DNA from 3 places in the Calidifontimicrobium sp. SYSU G02091 genome. Region 2 is predicted to be linked to each of the others. Evidence: predicted binding sites of a transcription regulator. Region 2 holds the regulator's gene; each other region holds the start of a gene.

Region 1 (4,811 bases), on a different contig from region 2:
GCTGAGGTCGAGCACGAGGTCCGGCTCGGTGCGTTCCAGCACGTCGACGTTGAGCCAGCCAGGCTTGTAGTCCTTGCCGGAACCGAGGTTGATGCGACGCGGGCGCCAGGGCGCCTCGGCGCGGGTTCGTCCCCAGGCCTGGTGGAATCCCGCCGCGAATGCCAGCAGGTCCGCGTAGGCCTCGACGGGGTCGTGCGTCCGAAAGGCCGCCAGCCGGGCCCGTGCGGTGTCGAAGAATCGCGGCGATGCGAACTCGCGTTGAAAGAACTCGCCGAGCGAGACATCGTCGACCCAGAAGACAGCCTCCTCGTACGGCTGCGGCGCACGGGTGGCCGCAGTTCGCTCGGAAATCACTGGGGTCCCGAGCGACAGGCAGTGAAACGCACGTGCCTGTTCGAAGCGGCTCGTGTCGTAGTAGTGACAGTTCAGGACCGCCTTCGCCTGACGCACGTAGGCGTCACGTTCGGCGCCGTACAGCGGGGCGTCGAACATCGTCACCAAGCCGCCTGCAGCCTCGACGCGCTCGATGAATGCGCGCCGTCTGGCATTCAGACTGCCGAAGAACAGCAAGTCGATCGGTCGCTCCTCGAGCGGTGGGGCGTCACCCGTGTCGAGGTACGGTGCATGCAGAAAGGGCACGAGCGGGACGTCCCCGGGATCGACGCCATAGTGGGCGACGTTCGCCGCGTCGTAGTCCACGACCGCCGCGCTGCGCAGCAGCTCAAGGTACGCCGCATCCAGCCTCGCCCCGCCGGCGCCCAGTTGCTCCAGGTTGACGATCAAGCAGGCGTGCCGGCGCAGCAACTCGCGCGGGAAGCCCAGGTGCGCACCGAACACCAAGTTCACCGCGTCCTCGCGCAGGCGGTTCTTGGCCAGCGTCACCTGTGCGCCCAGACGCCGGAACTGGTAGCGGAAGTAGCGCGCCTGGTCCAGCAGACCGAGCGAGTGCACATAGCCCGGAGGCTGCATGATGACGAGATGGATCGGGGGGAGGTTCATGCACACCTCGCGGTGAGCTTCAGCCATGGTGGTGGGTGCAGCGTATTGCGGCCCGCTGGCCCACAGCGGCCGGAAAACGCACACCCTCGCTCGCCAATTCCCGACGCTCGACGCCGCGCCGCCTGACTCAGGCGAGGAGGTGGGCGGGTGGCAACCCCGCGGCCGCGCGCTCGGCCATCTGCAGCAGCAAGCGCTCGAAATCGCCGGCGTAGCGGCGGCTGTCGAAGAGTGCCGATACGCTGCGGGCATCGACGAGGCGCTGCCGAAGCGCCTCGCGTCCCGTGGGGTCCGTCGCCAGCGCGACGGCGCGCTCGAGATAGGCCGGCGCGTCCATGCAGATGCACTCGTCCAGACCGACGGCGTGGTTCAGGCTGGCCGCCACGCGCGCTGCGAAGCTCTCGCCGACTCGCGTGACCACCGGCACGCCGGCCCACAGCGCGTCACTCGCCGTCGTGTGGGCGTTGCACGGAAACGTGTCGAGGAACAGGTCGGCGTTGCGCAGCCGCGCGATGTGCGCCTCGTAGGCGACCGGTGGCGCCCAGATGATGCGCTGCAGGTCGATCCCCAGCGCCTGCATCTTCGGCTCGACGTTCTTGCGCACCTGCTCGTTCCATTCGAGCAGCCACAGCACCGAGTTGGGCACCCGGCGCAGGATCTCGGCCCAGAGGACGAGCGTCTCCGGCGTGATCTTGTACGGCTGGTTGAACGCGCACAGCACCACAGCGTCCTCCGGCAGTCCGCACTGGGCACGCGGTAGCGGCTGCGGCAGCGGCCTGTGACTGTCGTTGGGCTGGTAACAGACCGGCATCTGCGCGATCTTTTCGGTGTAACAGGCCGCATGCTCGAGCGGGGTCACGACGGGATCGCCGACGATGTAATCGATCCACGGCGCCCCGGTCGATCCCGGGTAGCCGAGGAACGACACCTGCACAGGTGCCGGCCGGTACGCGAAGATGGCGGGGCGAGAGTCGCGCGTGTAGCCCTTCAGGTCGATCAGCACGTCGATGCCGTCGTCGCGCATGCGCTGCGCCGCCTGCCGGGGATCGAGCTCCCCGATCTCGACGACGTGCTCGACACTGCGCACGACGCGCTCGCGCAGTGCGGAGTCATCCTTGCGGCTGTGCGAGTACACCGTCACCTCGAACCGGTTGCGGTCGTGCGCCTCGAGGACGCCAGCGAGCAGGATCAGTGTGGCGTGCTGGCAGATGTCGCTCGAGACGTAGCCCACGCGCAGCCGACGCCACGGTAGTGGCGCCATCGTGGCCGGTGGCAGCGGCGTGACGTCGCGCGCGACGTAGTTCGCGAAGCTGCGCGCGCCGCGCAGGTGCAGCGCCGGATCATCCCAAAATGACAAATGAGCGAACGCGGTCACCGGCCGGTCGTCGTCGGCGGCGAGCTGCGCCAACCCCTGCCGCAGCGCGTCGAGATCGCCCTGCAGATCGCTCCAGCGGCAGACCTCGCGCTCGCGAAACGCGAGCAGCCCGCGCAGGTGCAGCTCGTCACGGCCTGCACCCAGCGCGATGGCGGTGCGGAAGCACTGCGCCGCTTCCTCTTTCTGGTCCAGCGCCATGAAGCAGTGGCCCAGGCGAATGTGGGTCGGCACGTGGTCCAGACGCACGGACAGGGCTTGCATGTAGGCGTGGATCGCCTCCAGCGGCCGACCCTGGTACTCAATGCACTTTGCATAGTGGAACCAATAGTCCACGCCCCGCGGCATCGCCGGGTCGGCACCCGCCATCAGCGTGGCCGCCTCGCCATGGCGGCCCGTCGAGACCAGGCAGTGCACGGCGAGGGCCATGGCAACCTCACTGGTCGGGTCCGCGCCGAGCGCGCGCTTCGCATTGATCAGCGCGTCATCCAGACGCCCCAAGTGCAGCTGCGTGCGCGCTACGTTGAGGTGAAACACCGCCTCGTTGGGCTGCAGCCGGGCTGCGCGCAGGAATTCACGCTCGGCCTGGGCCCAGCGACCGCGCTTCGAGCTCGCCTGGCCGCGCTGCCATGCGCGATGGGCTTCACGGGCGGTGGCCTGTGCCATCGGGTGCTCCTCAATCATCGACGTCGCCACTGTAGAGACGCCGGAGTCATGGCATCGCCGGATTTGCGCGCCGTGCAGCGACATTTCTGCCGCCCGGCCGGAGGCTTACCAGGGGATCGCGACGCAGCGGAGGTGCGAAATGGGGCTAAAGCCCGGCGCTTTGTGTTCGATAACGCTCCCAACGGTTCGGTGCACGAACCGTGGTCCGGTTAGACGGCAAGGCGGCCTCCGCGTTCGGAGCCCTTGCGCCGGCTAGCGTCGGGCGGTGGGCGTGACGGTGGTCACGTCAGGCTGGGGACGGGCAACCGCCCTCAATCGTCACCGGCGCATGCCGGAGTCATGGTCTAGAAAAGGAGCTCACGATGCCCGCAACGATCAACACAAATGTCATCTCGCTGAACGCGCAGCGCAGCCTCAACTCGTCGCAGTCCGCGCTGGCGACCTCGATGGCCCGGCTTTCCTCGGGCCTGCGCGTCAACACCGCCAAGGACGACGCCGCCGGCCTGGCGATCGCCGAGCGCATGAACGCGCAGATCCGCGGCATGAACGTCGCGATCCGCAACGCCAACGACGGCATCTCGTACGCGCAGACCGCCGAGGGTGCACTGTCGAAGATCGGCGATTCGCTGCAACGCATGCGCGAGCTGGCCGTCCAGGCCCGCAACGCGACGAACACCGAGAAGGACCAGGACTCGCTGCAGAACGAGTTCAAGGAACTGCAGGACGAGATCAAGCGCGTGCTCGGTGGCACGACGTTCAACGGCGAGGCGCTTTTCACCAAGACCGGCACCCTCGAATTCCAGGTCGGCGCTGGCACGACTTCGAATGACAAGGTCAGCATCGTGCTTGGCAGCACCTCGCTGAGCAGCGACAGCACCTTGAGTGCCGTGACGACCTCCACCGCCATCATCGGTGACCTGAACACGACGACAGCCGTCTCCGGCGCATCGATCGACGCGGTCATCAACAGCATCGACACCGCCTTGGACACCATCAACTCGAAGCGCTCGGTGTGGGGCGCCACGCAGAACCGCTTCGAGGCGGTGATCTCCAGCCTGCAGGTCAGCGTCGAGAATCAGTCCGCCGCCCGTGGCCGGATCATGGACGCCGACTTCGCCGCCGAGACGGCCAACCTGTCGCGTGCGCAGATCCTGCAGCAGGCGGGCAGCGCGATGGTCGCGCAGGCCAACCAGCTGCCGCAGCAGGTGCTCAGCCTGCTGCGCTGACCGAGCCTTCGTCCCCACAACGCCCGCGCCCCACGCGGGCGTTTTTGCTTGGTGCCCCGCATCGCGAAGAGCGCGCACCGGCGCGTCCATCTGGCTGCCCAAAGCCACGCTATTCGGGCCATCCGTCCGCTCCCGACTGCCGATACTCGTCGCATCGAGACATGCAGGTGGCGTCGTCGCCACCGGTCGCCGAATCCCTCGAGGCTCGACAAGGAGAGTGACGATGCCGCAAACGATCAACACGAACGTCGCCTCGCTGAACGCGCAGCGGGCGCTGAACTCGACGCAGTCGTCGCTGGCGACCTCGATGGCACGCCTGTCGTCGGGGCTGCGGGTGAACTCCGCCAAGGACGACGCTGCCGGCCTGGCGATCGCCGAGCGCATGAACGCGCAGATCCGCGGCATGAACGTCGCGATCCGCAACGCCAACGACGGCATCTCGTACGCGCAGGTCGCCGAGGGGGCCCTGTCGAAGATCGGCGACTCGCTGCAGCGCATGCGCGAGCTGGCGCTGCAGGCCCGCAACGCCACCAACACCGAGCGTGACCAGG
Region 2 (4,811 bases):
CGCCTTCGGCAGCCGCACCTCGTCGACGTCGACCCAGATGTCGACGCGCAGGTCGCCGAACAGGAAGCGCGTCAGGTTCTGGTACGCCTCCTCGCTGTTGACGAGGCCGAAGAAGCCGCTGTGCGCGCGGTAGGCGTACGCGGTGGGCGCCGGCGCCGTCATCTGCCCGGCGTCGTCGAGCCCCCACACGCGCGCGTTCTCGATGCGCACGAGCCCGTCGCTGCCGTGCCCGGCGAACGCACGCGACAGCCCCATCGCCGCCTCGTAGTCGCCGCGGTTGGTGCCGACCATGCAGAAGAAGCGCTGCGACGGGAACGCGCGCTCGGGCAGCAGGTCCACGCGCTTGAGCCGCTTGTACGGCTCGGCCAGGTCGAGGTACTTGGCCATGCGCTCGCGGTTGAAGGTGTCGATCTCACTGGCACTCAGCCACGACGGCACGTTGATGCCGAGCACCTCAATGCCGTTGTGCGGCGTGCCGTAGGTGAACACCTTGTCGACGCTGCGGCGCGCGCGGTCGTCGCCCAGCCGTGCGTTCTGCAGGAACGCGCGCACGACGAGCCCGCCCATCGAGTGCGCGACGAGATAGCAGCGAAAGCTCGCCGGCGTCACGCCGTCGTCCTTGCGCGCGCACACGAGCTGGCGCACGCGCAGGATCAGGTCGCTCAGGCCCTTGGCGTAGACCTCGATCTCGCGCGCCTTGCCGTCGCCGAGCAGCCTCGAGCCCGAGTCGTAGTAGCGGTAGACGATGATCGAGCGGCGTGCGATGCCGGTGCCGGGCTCGCCGTCGGGGCCCGGCGGCGGCTGCCAGTCCGGGTCCATGATGCCCAGGCCGTTCTCGTAGACGTCACGGTAGCCGAAGTCGGTCGTCAGCCGCAGCAGCGGCGACTCGAAGACGAACTTCTTCGCCGGTGCGCCACGGTCGACCGCGGCGCGGTAGACGGTGGAGCCGGTGTTGAAGCCGCAGAACGGGTCGGCGGCGGTCTCGTCGCGCTCGCCGGCGGTCATCGCGTAGCCGCGCACGTAGATGATCGGGTGGAACGCGTCGACCATGCCGCCTCCTCGTCGTGGCGCGCGGTGACGCGGGGCCATCCCCGGCGCGGGCCGCGCGGTGCGAGGGTCAGCTTAACCGAAGGCCCGGCGCGGCGCGAGCGCCGCCGCAGCCGTCAGAACTCGAAAGCCAGCCGCAGCCCGCCCCAGTGGCGGCCGTCGACGGTGATCGGCGCCGCGGCTTCCTTGAGCACGACGAAGCGCCCGCCGCCCATGTCGCGGCGGTACGTCTGCAGCAGGAACGGGCGCTGGTTGCGCGCGCTGGCCAGTCCCGTGCGGTCGTTGAAGATGCGCCGCCCGCGCGCGTGGGCGGTGTTCCACGCGACGTCGCCCGGGCGCTGCGGCTGGTTGTACTTGCGGTTGTGGCACGGGATGTAGCCGTTGCGGTCCACCGCGATGCAGAACACGACCTTGTCGGACATCTCGAGCACCTTCTCCTGCACCTGCGGGAACAGCCGCTCGGCCAGCGCGACGAAGCGCGTCAGGTGCTGCTGCGGCTCGGTGCCGGGGATCGGCGCGTAGTGCTCGTCGAACAGGTCGGCGCTGCTGATCGCGCCGCTGCGCAGCGCCCCCTCGAGCAGTTGCGAGATCTGCGCCGCCGCCTGCTGCGCGGCGCGGATGTAAGGCGTGTCCTCGGTCTCGATGCCGGCGTCGGCGACCAGTTCGATCAGCGCCTCGCTCGCCTTCAGGAAGGCCTCGCTGCGCCCGAGCGCGCTGTCGAGCGCCTTCGCGCTGGCGCGCATGTCGGACTCGATCGCGCCCATCTGGCGGTTGACGTCGGCCACCACGTCGCGGCTGCGCTGCGCCGCCTCGGCGATGCGCGCGACGCCGGCGTCGACCTGCGCGAGCGCGCGGTGCACCGCACCGGCGTCGTCGCCGGCGCCCTCGCGCGACTGGATCTCGCGCGCCAGCGCGGCGATGCGCCCGTCCAGGCGCCCGACCGTCTCCATGATCGCCTTCGACGACGCCTCGACCTTGGCCGCCAGGTCCTTCACGGCGTCGGCGACGACGCCGAAGCCGCGCCCGGCCTCGCCGGCGCGCTTGGCCTCGACGCTGGCGTTGAACGCGACGAGCCGCGTCTGCAGCGCGATCTGCGTGATCTCGCCGGCCGCGCCGGCCACCTCGCGCAGCGTGTCGACGATGCCGGCCACTTCGCCGCCCACGGCCTCGACCGCCTCGCGCGCGCCGGCCACCGCGGCCGAGCCCTGCGCGGTGTGCGCCCCGATGGCCTGCTGCACCTCGGAGACGTCGTGCAGCCGCTGCGCCAGCGCCTGCAGCGACTGCGCGAGCCGCACCGACGCCTTCTGCGTGTCGTCGATGACGCCGCGCACCTCGGCCGCTTCGCGACCGAGTTGCGCCGTCTCGCGCGCCAGGCGGTGCATCAGGGCGCCGTCGCTGCCGGCGGCAGCGGGCGGTGGCGCCGTCGTCGTGGATGCGGCGGCCGCGTCGGCCGCGGGCGCCGGGGCCGGCTTGGCGCGGAAAAGGGTCAGCATGCTTGTGCCTCGCGTCGTCGGTGGGGTCGCTTCACCAGTCGCGCAGCCGCGCGCGCAGCCGCGCGATGCTCTGGCTGTGCAGCTGGCACACGCGGCTCTCGGTCACGCCGAGCACGGCGGCGATCTCCTTCAGGTTCATGTCCTGCTCGTAGTACATGCTCATCACGTACTGCTCGCGCTCGGGCAGGTTCTTGATCGCCTCGACGAGCGCCTCGCGCATGCGGCGGTCCTCGAGCAGCCCCATCGGGTTGGCGTCCTCGTCGGCGACGTGGCGGTCGAGGTAGCTGTCGTCGCCGTCGTCGCCGCTCATGTCCTCGAGGTAGACGAGCTGCGTGCCGCGCACCTTGCCGAGCAGGTCCTGGTACTCGGCCAGGCTCAGCCCCATCTCCTTGGCGATCTCGCCCTCGGTCGGCGCGCGGCCGAGCTTCTGCTCGAGCTTGTGCACCGCGGCCTCGATGCTGCGCTGCTGGCGGCGGTTGCCGCGGCTCATCCAGTCGCTGCCGCGCAGCTCGTCGAGCATCGCGCCGCGGATGCGCTGCGTCGCGAAGGTCTCGAACTGCACGCCCTGCGCGGCGTCGAAGCGCCCGAGCGCGTCGTTGAGCCCGATCATCCCGACCTGGATCAGGTCGTCGAGCTCGACGTTGGCCGGCAGCTTGGCGATCATCTGGTGCGCCAGCCGCCGCACGAGCGGGCTGTACTGCTTGAGCAGGGCGCTGTGGTCGAGTCGGCCTTTGGCGGTGTACATCGGTCGGGGCTCCGGGGTCAGTGCCACGCCGGCATGCGGTCGGCCGGCGCGACGGGAAAGCGGGCAGCGGGGGCGGCGGCCGGCGCGTCGTGCGTCTCGAGCAGACCGTGCGCCAGGCGCAGCAGCGCGGCGTCGGGCACGTCGCCGGCCTCGGCGGCCGGGTCGACGACGGCCCAGTCGTGCAGCACGGCACCGACGAAGCGGTCGGCACAGTCGGCCAGCCGCGGCGCGATGCGCTCGCGCCGCGGCGAGTTCGGCGCCGCCGCGAGCAGCAGGTCGAACGCGCGCCAGCCGCTGCGCAGCGCGAGCAGCTTCAGGCTCGCGTAGGCCTCGGTGACGCTGGCGGGCTGGTCGGCGGCCATCAGCACCGGGCGCACCGCGCGGCGCATGAACAGGCGCGCGAGGTCGCTCGCGCCGGCGTGCACGACGATGGTGTCGGCCTGCGGCGCGGCGTCGGCGAGCGCGACGAGCAGCCCGTCGGCGCAGCCGCGCGTGTCGACGTGGCGCCGCGGCAGCCCGCGCGCCGGCAGGTACGACAAGTGCGGCGCGAGCGGCTCGATGCACGCGGCCAGGTCGAGCCACGCGAGCTCGGGTGCAGCGGGCGACGTCTCGGCCGCGTCGACGACGAGCACGTGGCGGCCGAGCGCGGCGAACGCCGTCGTCAGCCGCTCGATCAGCACGCCGGCAAAGGGCACGCGTGCGTTGGCGGCCAGCGCGACGAAGACCGCGCGCGACGCCGCGAACAGCCGGCGCAGGCCGTCGGCCTGGTCGAACGGGCCCGGACGCGAGGCGTAGAAGTCGATCATCGGCAGCGGCGCGGCGGGTTCAGACGTGCAGCGGCGCCCCGGCGGCGGCCGCGGGCATCGCCGCGAACACGAGGTTGACGTCGTCGCGGCCCATCTGCCACGCGGCGGGCGCGCTCGCGCGCAGCGCGCGCTGCACCAGCGCCTGCGCCGACAGGCGGTGCCAGTCCTCGGGCACGCGCTGCCCGTTGGCCACGCCCATCACGTGCGCCTTGTGGCGGATCAGCGCGTCCAGGGCCGGCCCGAGCTTGACGGCCTCGTCGATCTTGCTGAGCACGACGCCGCGGCAGGCGCTGGCGCGCCACGACAGCAGCACGTCGTCGATCGTCTCGCCCTGCGCCGACGCATTGACGACGAGCAGCTTCTGGATGCTGCGGTGCTGCAGCATGTCGAGCAGCTCGCGCGTGCGGCTGTCGCGCTGCGCCATGCCGGCGGTGTCGATCAGCACCATCTTTTTGCCCGCGAGCAGATCAAGCAGGTCGTCGAGCGAGGCGCGGTCGTGCGCGGTGTGCACCGGCACGCCGAGGATGCGGCCGTAGGTGCGCAGCTGCTCGTGCGCGCCGACGCGGTACGCGTCGAGCGTGATCAGCCCGAGCGCGCCGGCGCCGTGGCGCGTCGCGAACGCGGCGGCGATCTTCGCGGTGGTCGTCGTCTTGCCGACGCCGGTCGAGCCGATCAGCGCGAACACGCCGCCCAAGTCTTCGAGCGCGGGTTCCTGCTCGG
Region 3 (4,811 bases), on a different contig from region 2:
CCCACATCGTCATCGGCTTGGGCATCATGAGCCATCGAGGCAGCGTGTGGAATGCCCCGAAAAGGATGAAGAAGCAGTTGGTGTCGACGTGCCGCCCCGCGTCGTCGTCCGCGATCCTGACCGGCATGCGCGAGCCATCGGCGCGGGCCAAAAAGCGCCGTGCACAGACGAAGTCCGCGCCCGTGCGCTCGGCTACCTCCACACATGACTGGATATGGTCGGGCTCGTACCAGTTGTCGGCGTCGAGGAAGGCGATGGCGTCATAGCCCTCTGCGACGGCGAGCTGGGCGCCGATCGAGCGCGGCGTGTTGCCGTAGTCCGAATGGCTGCGATCCAGGCGCAGATGCCTGACGCCGGCGCCGTCGAGCCAGTCCTGCGGGTGACCATCGGCGACGACGAGGTGGTCGCAAGGATGGCTTTGTTGTCGCACGCTGCGGATGCAGCGCTCGAGCCATTCACTTGGCTCCTTGAAGTATGGTGTGACGACGGCAACGCGCATGGCACCTCCGATGATGGAATGGCCAGCGTAACGCTCACCATGACCGACCGAACGTCCGATCAGCAGCACGAGACGGGGCCAGCTTCCGCGTTCGGCGGCGACGAAGGATCGCGACTCGGCGCAAGCCAATCTGGACGGGGTTCCTGTAGGAATTTGTCTGACAAGGGCATTGGAAGAGTAGGGACTCAAGCCACCGAACTGGCCTGATAACCGCGCCCAGTTCGCGCTCCTACAGTTCGTTGCACACCGTCACCGAAACCCACCGTCAGACAAGGAGCCTCCGATGAACGCCGACCAAGTCCTCGCCGAGATCCGCGAAGCCAACCTGTCGTACCTGATGCTCGCGCAGAGCCTGATCCGCAGCGACCGCGAGCAGGCGCTGTTCCGGCTGGGCATCTCGGAGGAGACGGCGTCGATGATCGCCTCGCTGACGCCGGCGCAGATGATGAAGATCTCGTCGGGCAGCACGCTGCTGTGCCGCTTCCGCATGGACGACGAGCTGGTGTGGAGCCTGCTCACGAGCCACGGCAAAAGCGCGGCCAACGACAGCGTCAGCCGCCTGCACGCGTCGATCCTGATGGCCGGGCGCCACCAGGAAGCGGCCTGAATCCGCCGTCAGCGGCCGTCCACCGCAGTCCACCAGGAGGGAGAACGACCATGGCCCGCATCAAGAGCATCCTCACCGAGGCCAAGCAGATCGAGCGCGCCGTCACGCTGATCCAGCTCGGCGCGCGGCTGCAGGTGCTGGAGTCGGAGACCGACCTCAGCTACGAGCGCCTGCTGCGCCTGTACAAGGAAGTGGCGGGCAAGAGCCCGAGCAAGGGCCAGCTGCCGTTCTCGACCGACTGGTTCATGACCTGGCAGCCCAACATCCACGCCAGCCTGTTCCTCAACATCCACGAATACCTCAACAAGGCCGCCGCGCTCGACGAGATCGACGTCGTCATCAAGGCCTACCAGCTGTACCTCGAGCAGACGCAGGCGCAGGGCCTGGAGCCGCTGCTGTCGATCACGCGCGCGTGGCGGCTGGTCAAGTTCGTCGACAACGGCATGCTGACGATGACCAAGTGCCGCAAGTGCGGCGGGCACTACGTCACGCACCCCCACGAGATCGCCAAGCACTACGTGTGCGGCCTGTGCAACCCGCCGGCGCGCGCCGGCAAGGGCCGCGCCAGCGGCGCGCTGCACCTGGGTGGCGTGCGCGCGCTCGAGGGCGCCGACGTGCACTGATCCACGCCGCGCGCGCTCAAGCCGGCGCGCCGGCGGCCGAAATCCCGCACATCGGATCGCGATTCATTGCTTGTCTCCTCCTGGCACAGTCCGCTGTGCTTTTCCCCGGCGGGTCGGCCACGGCCCGCCGGTTTTTCTTTGCAGGCCGAGCGTTGGTGCGCTGAGCGGCCGTTCAACGGTGCGGCCGCTTCGGGGGGGCCGGCGGCGCCACGCGATTCAAGTCGCCCCCGAGGGCGCCGATAACGGCCGCAGGCACAGGCCCACATCGCACCATGTTCGTCATCATCGGTTGGCTCGTCGCGCTGGGGTGCATCTTCGGCGCCTTCATCATCCACGGCGGCAACATCGGCGTGATCCTGCACGCGCTGCCGACCGAGATGATGGCCATCCTCGGCGGCGCGATCGGCGCCTTCGTCGTCAACAACCAGACCAAGGTGCTGAAGGCGACGGTGGGCGCGATCGCCGGCTGCTTCAAGGGCAGCAAGTACACGAAGGCGCGCTACATGGAGCTGCTGGCGCTGCTGTACGACATCCTGCAGAAGGCGCGCAAGGAAGGCCTGATGTCGATCGAGAAGGACGTCGAAGAGCCGCACAGCTCACCGATCTTCCAGAAGTACCCCAACATCGGCAACGACCACCACGTCGTCGAGTTCGTCACCGACTACCTGCGCATGATGGTGTCGGGCAACCTCAACGCACACGAGATCGAGTCGCTGATGGACAGCGAGATCGAGACCCACCACCACGAGGCGCACGCGCCGGCGGCGGCGGTGGCGCGGCTGGCCGGCGCGCTGCCGGCGTTCGGCATCGTCGCCGCGGTGCTCGGCGTGGTCAACACGATGGGCTCGGTCGGCCAGCCGCCGGCGGTGCTCGGCAGCATGATCGGCTCGGCACTGGTGGGCACCTTTCTCGGCATCCTGCTCGCGTACGCGTTCGCCGAGCCGCTCGCGGGCCTGATGGAGCAGAAGGTCGACGAGGGCACGAAGGAGCTGCAGTGCGTCAAGACGACGCTGCTGGCCAGCATGCAGGGCTATGCGCCGCAGGTGGCCGTCGAGTTCGGCCGCAAGGTGCTCTATTCGACCGAGCGCCCGACCTTCTCGGAACTCGAAGGTCACGTGAAGGGCAAGAAGTGAGGCCCCCCCCCGAAGCGCCTTCGGCGCTCCCCCCCCAGGGGGGCGCCGCCAGCGGACCGGCAAAGCCGGATCCGCGGCGGCCGTTTGACGTGGCCGCTCGCGCCTTCGGCGCTTGCGGCCTTCGCGATCGCATGCCGGAGTGAGCCATGGCGGGGGATGCGAAGAAACTGCAGCCGATCATCATCAAGCGCGTCAAGAAGGGCGGGCACGCCGCGCATGGCGGCGCGTGGAAGATCGCCTACGCGGACTTCGTCACGGCGATGATGGCGTTCTTCCTGCTGATGTGGCTGCTCGGCAGCACGACCGAGGGCGACCGCAAGGGCATCGCCGACTATTTCAACTCGCCGCTGAAGATCGCGCTGCTGTCGTCGGGCTCGGGCGCCGGCGACGCGTCGCATGTCATCAAGGGCGGCGGGCAGGACCTGACGCGCACGACCGGGCAGGTCAAGCGCGGCGACATCGCCGCGCCGCGCGCGACCGTCAACCTGCAGGCGCTCAAGGAAGAGCAGATCCGCGCCGAGCGCGCGCGGCTCGAGGAACTGCGCGAGAAGGTCCAGCGGCAGATCGCCGCCAACCCGCGGCTCGCGTCGCTGGCCGCGCAGATCCGCCTCGACATGACGCGCGACGGCCTGCGCATCCAGATCGTCGACGAGCAGAACCGGCCGATGTTCGCCAGCGGCAGCGCCGTCGTGCAGCCGTACATGCGCGAGCTGCTGCGCGAGATCGGCGGCGTGCTCGCCGAAGTGCCCAACCGCCTGACGCTCGAGGGCCACACCGACGCGACGCCGTTTGCCGGCGGGGAGCGCGGCTACAGCAACTGGGAGCTGTCGTCCGACCGCGCCAACGCGTCGCGCCGCGAGCTGATCGCCGGCGGGCTGCCCGAAGACCGCGTGCTGCGCGTGCAGGGGCTGGCGGCCAGCGTGCCGCTCGACAACCAGGACCCGCTGCTGCCGCAGAACCGGCGCATCAGCATCATCGTGATGAACCGCGACGCCGAGGACCGCTTCTTCCGCACCGCCCCCGAGGTGGCCGAAGCGCTCGGCGCCGGCGCCGCCGTTCCCCCGACCCCATCGATCGCCCCCGATCTGCCCGCTTCGCGCTGAAGACACCCGAGAGGACCGCCATGAGCAACCCGACCGAACTGAAGTTCCTGATCGTCGACGACTTCTCCACGATGCGCCGCATCATCCGCGGCCTGCTCAAGGAGATGGGCTGCAACAACGCCGACGAGGCCGAGGACGGCGCGATTGCGCTGAACATGCTGCGCGCGCAGAAGTTCGACTTCGTCGTCAGCGACATCAACATGCCGAACATGAACGGGTTCGAGCTGCTCAAGGCGATCAAGGCGGACGACAGCCTCAAGCACATCCCGGTGCTGATGGTCACCGCCGAGGCGCGCAAGGAGGACATCGTGCTCGCGGCGCAGAGCGGCGCGGCCGGCTACATCGTCAAGCCCTTCACCAAGGCCACGCTCGAGGAGAAGGTGCAGAAGATCATGCAGAAGCTGGCCGCGACGGCCTGAGCGGGAACGACGAGATGAAGATGGACGACCTCTCCACGCTCGCGCCGCAGATGGCGGCGCAGGCCTCGCCCGAGATCTTCCAGCAGCTCGGCCACATCACGCGCCAGCTGCACGACACGCTGCAGCAGCTCGGCGTGATGCCCAAGCTGCAGATCGCCGCCGACGGCCTGCCCGACGCGCGCAGCCGGCTGAACTACATCGCCAACAAGACCGCCGAGGCGGCCAACAAGGTGCTGAACTCGGTCGACCAGGCCAAGGCCGAGCACGGCCACATCGCCGCCGAGACGCGCCGCATCGCGCAGGCGATCACTGCCGACCCCGTCAAGGCGGTGGCGTCGGGGGCGGTGTTCAACTTCGTCGCCGACGTCGAGGCGTCGACGGCGCGCATCGACCAGCACCTGACCGACATCATGCTCGCGCAAGACTT

What was found. Region 2 encodes FliA, which starts transcription of late flagellar genes. Its sites were predicted from a motif close to CTAAAGTTTNNNNNNNNNNNGCCGNTA; they were not measured.
Region 1: the regulator FliA is predicted to act here: its motif matches at 3,180-3,206, upstream of MOJ79_RS17585 (flagellin domain-containing protein).
Region 3: the regulator FliA is predicted to act here: its motif matches at 1,945-1,971, upstream of motA (flagellar motor stator protein MotA).

Annotation. Positions count from the first base shown of each region.
Region 1 covers NZ_JALBGB010000043.1:10,804-15,614, reverse strand. Annotated here, with positions in the region: gene MOJ79_RS17595 (methyltransferase domain-containing protein) at 1-1,026, opposite strand, end outside; gene MOJ79_RS17590 (O-linked N-acetylglucosamine transferase, SPINDLY family protein) at 1,127-3,034, opposite strand; gene MOJ79_RS17585 (flagellin domain-containing protein) at 3,397-4,260, shown strand; gene MOJ79_RS17580 (flagellin N-terminal helical domain-containing protein) at 4,484-4,811, shown strand, end outside.
Region 2 covers NZ_JALBGB010000024.1:59,907-64,717, forward strand. Annotated here, with positions in the region: gene MOJ79_RS14310 (esterase/lipase family protein) at 1-1,050, opposite strand, end outside; gene MOJ79_RS14315 (methyl-accepting chemotaxis protein) at 1,164-2,540, opposite strand; gene MOJ79_RS14320 (RNA polymerase sigma factor FliA) at 2,572-3,285, opposite strand; gene MOJ79_RS14325 (MinD/ParA family ATP-binding protein) at 3,303-4,091, opposite strand; partial or broken gene flhF (flagellar biosynthesis protein FlhF) at 4,111-4,811, opposite strand, start outside.
Region 3 covers NZ_JALBGB010000006.1:165,285-170,095, reverse strand. Annotated here, with positions in the region: gene MOJ79_RS06385 (glycosyltransferase family 2 protein) at 1-568, opposite strand, end outside; gene flhD (flagellar transcriptional regulator FlhD) at 783-1,106, shown strand; gene flhC (flagellar transcriptional regulator FlhC) at 1,157-1,729, shown strand; gene motA (flagellar motor stator protein MotA) at 2,002-2,862, shown strand; gene motB (flagellar motor protein MotB) at 3,009-3,965, shown strand; gene cheY (chemotaxis response regulator CheY) at 3,986-4,384, shown strand; gene MOJ79_RS06355 (protein phosphatase CheZ) at 4,399-4,811, shown strand, end outside.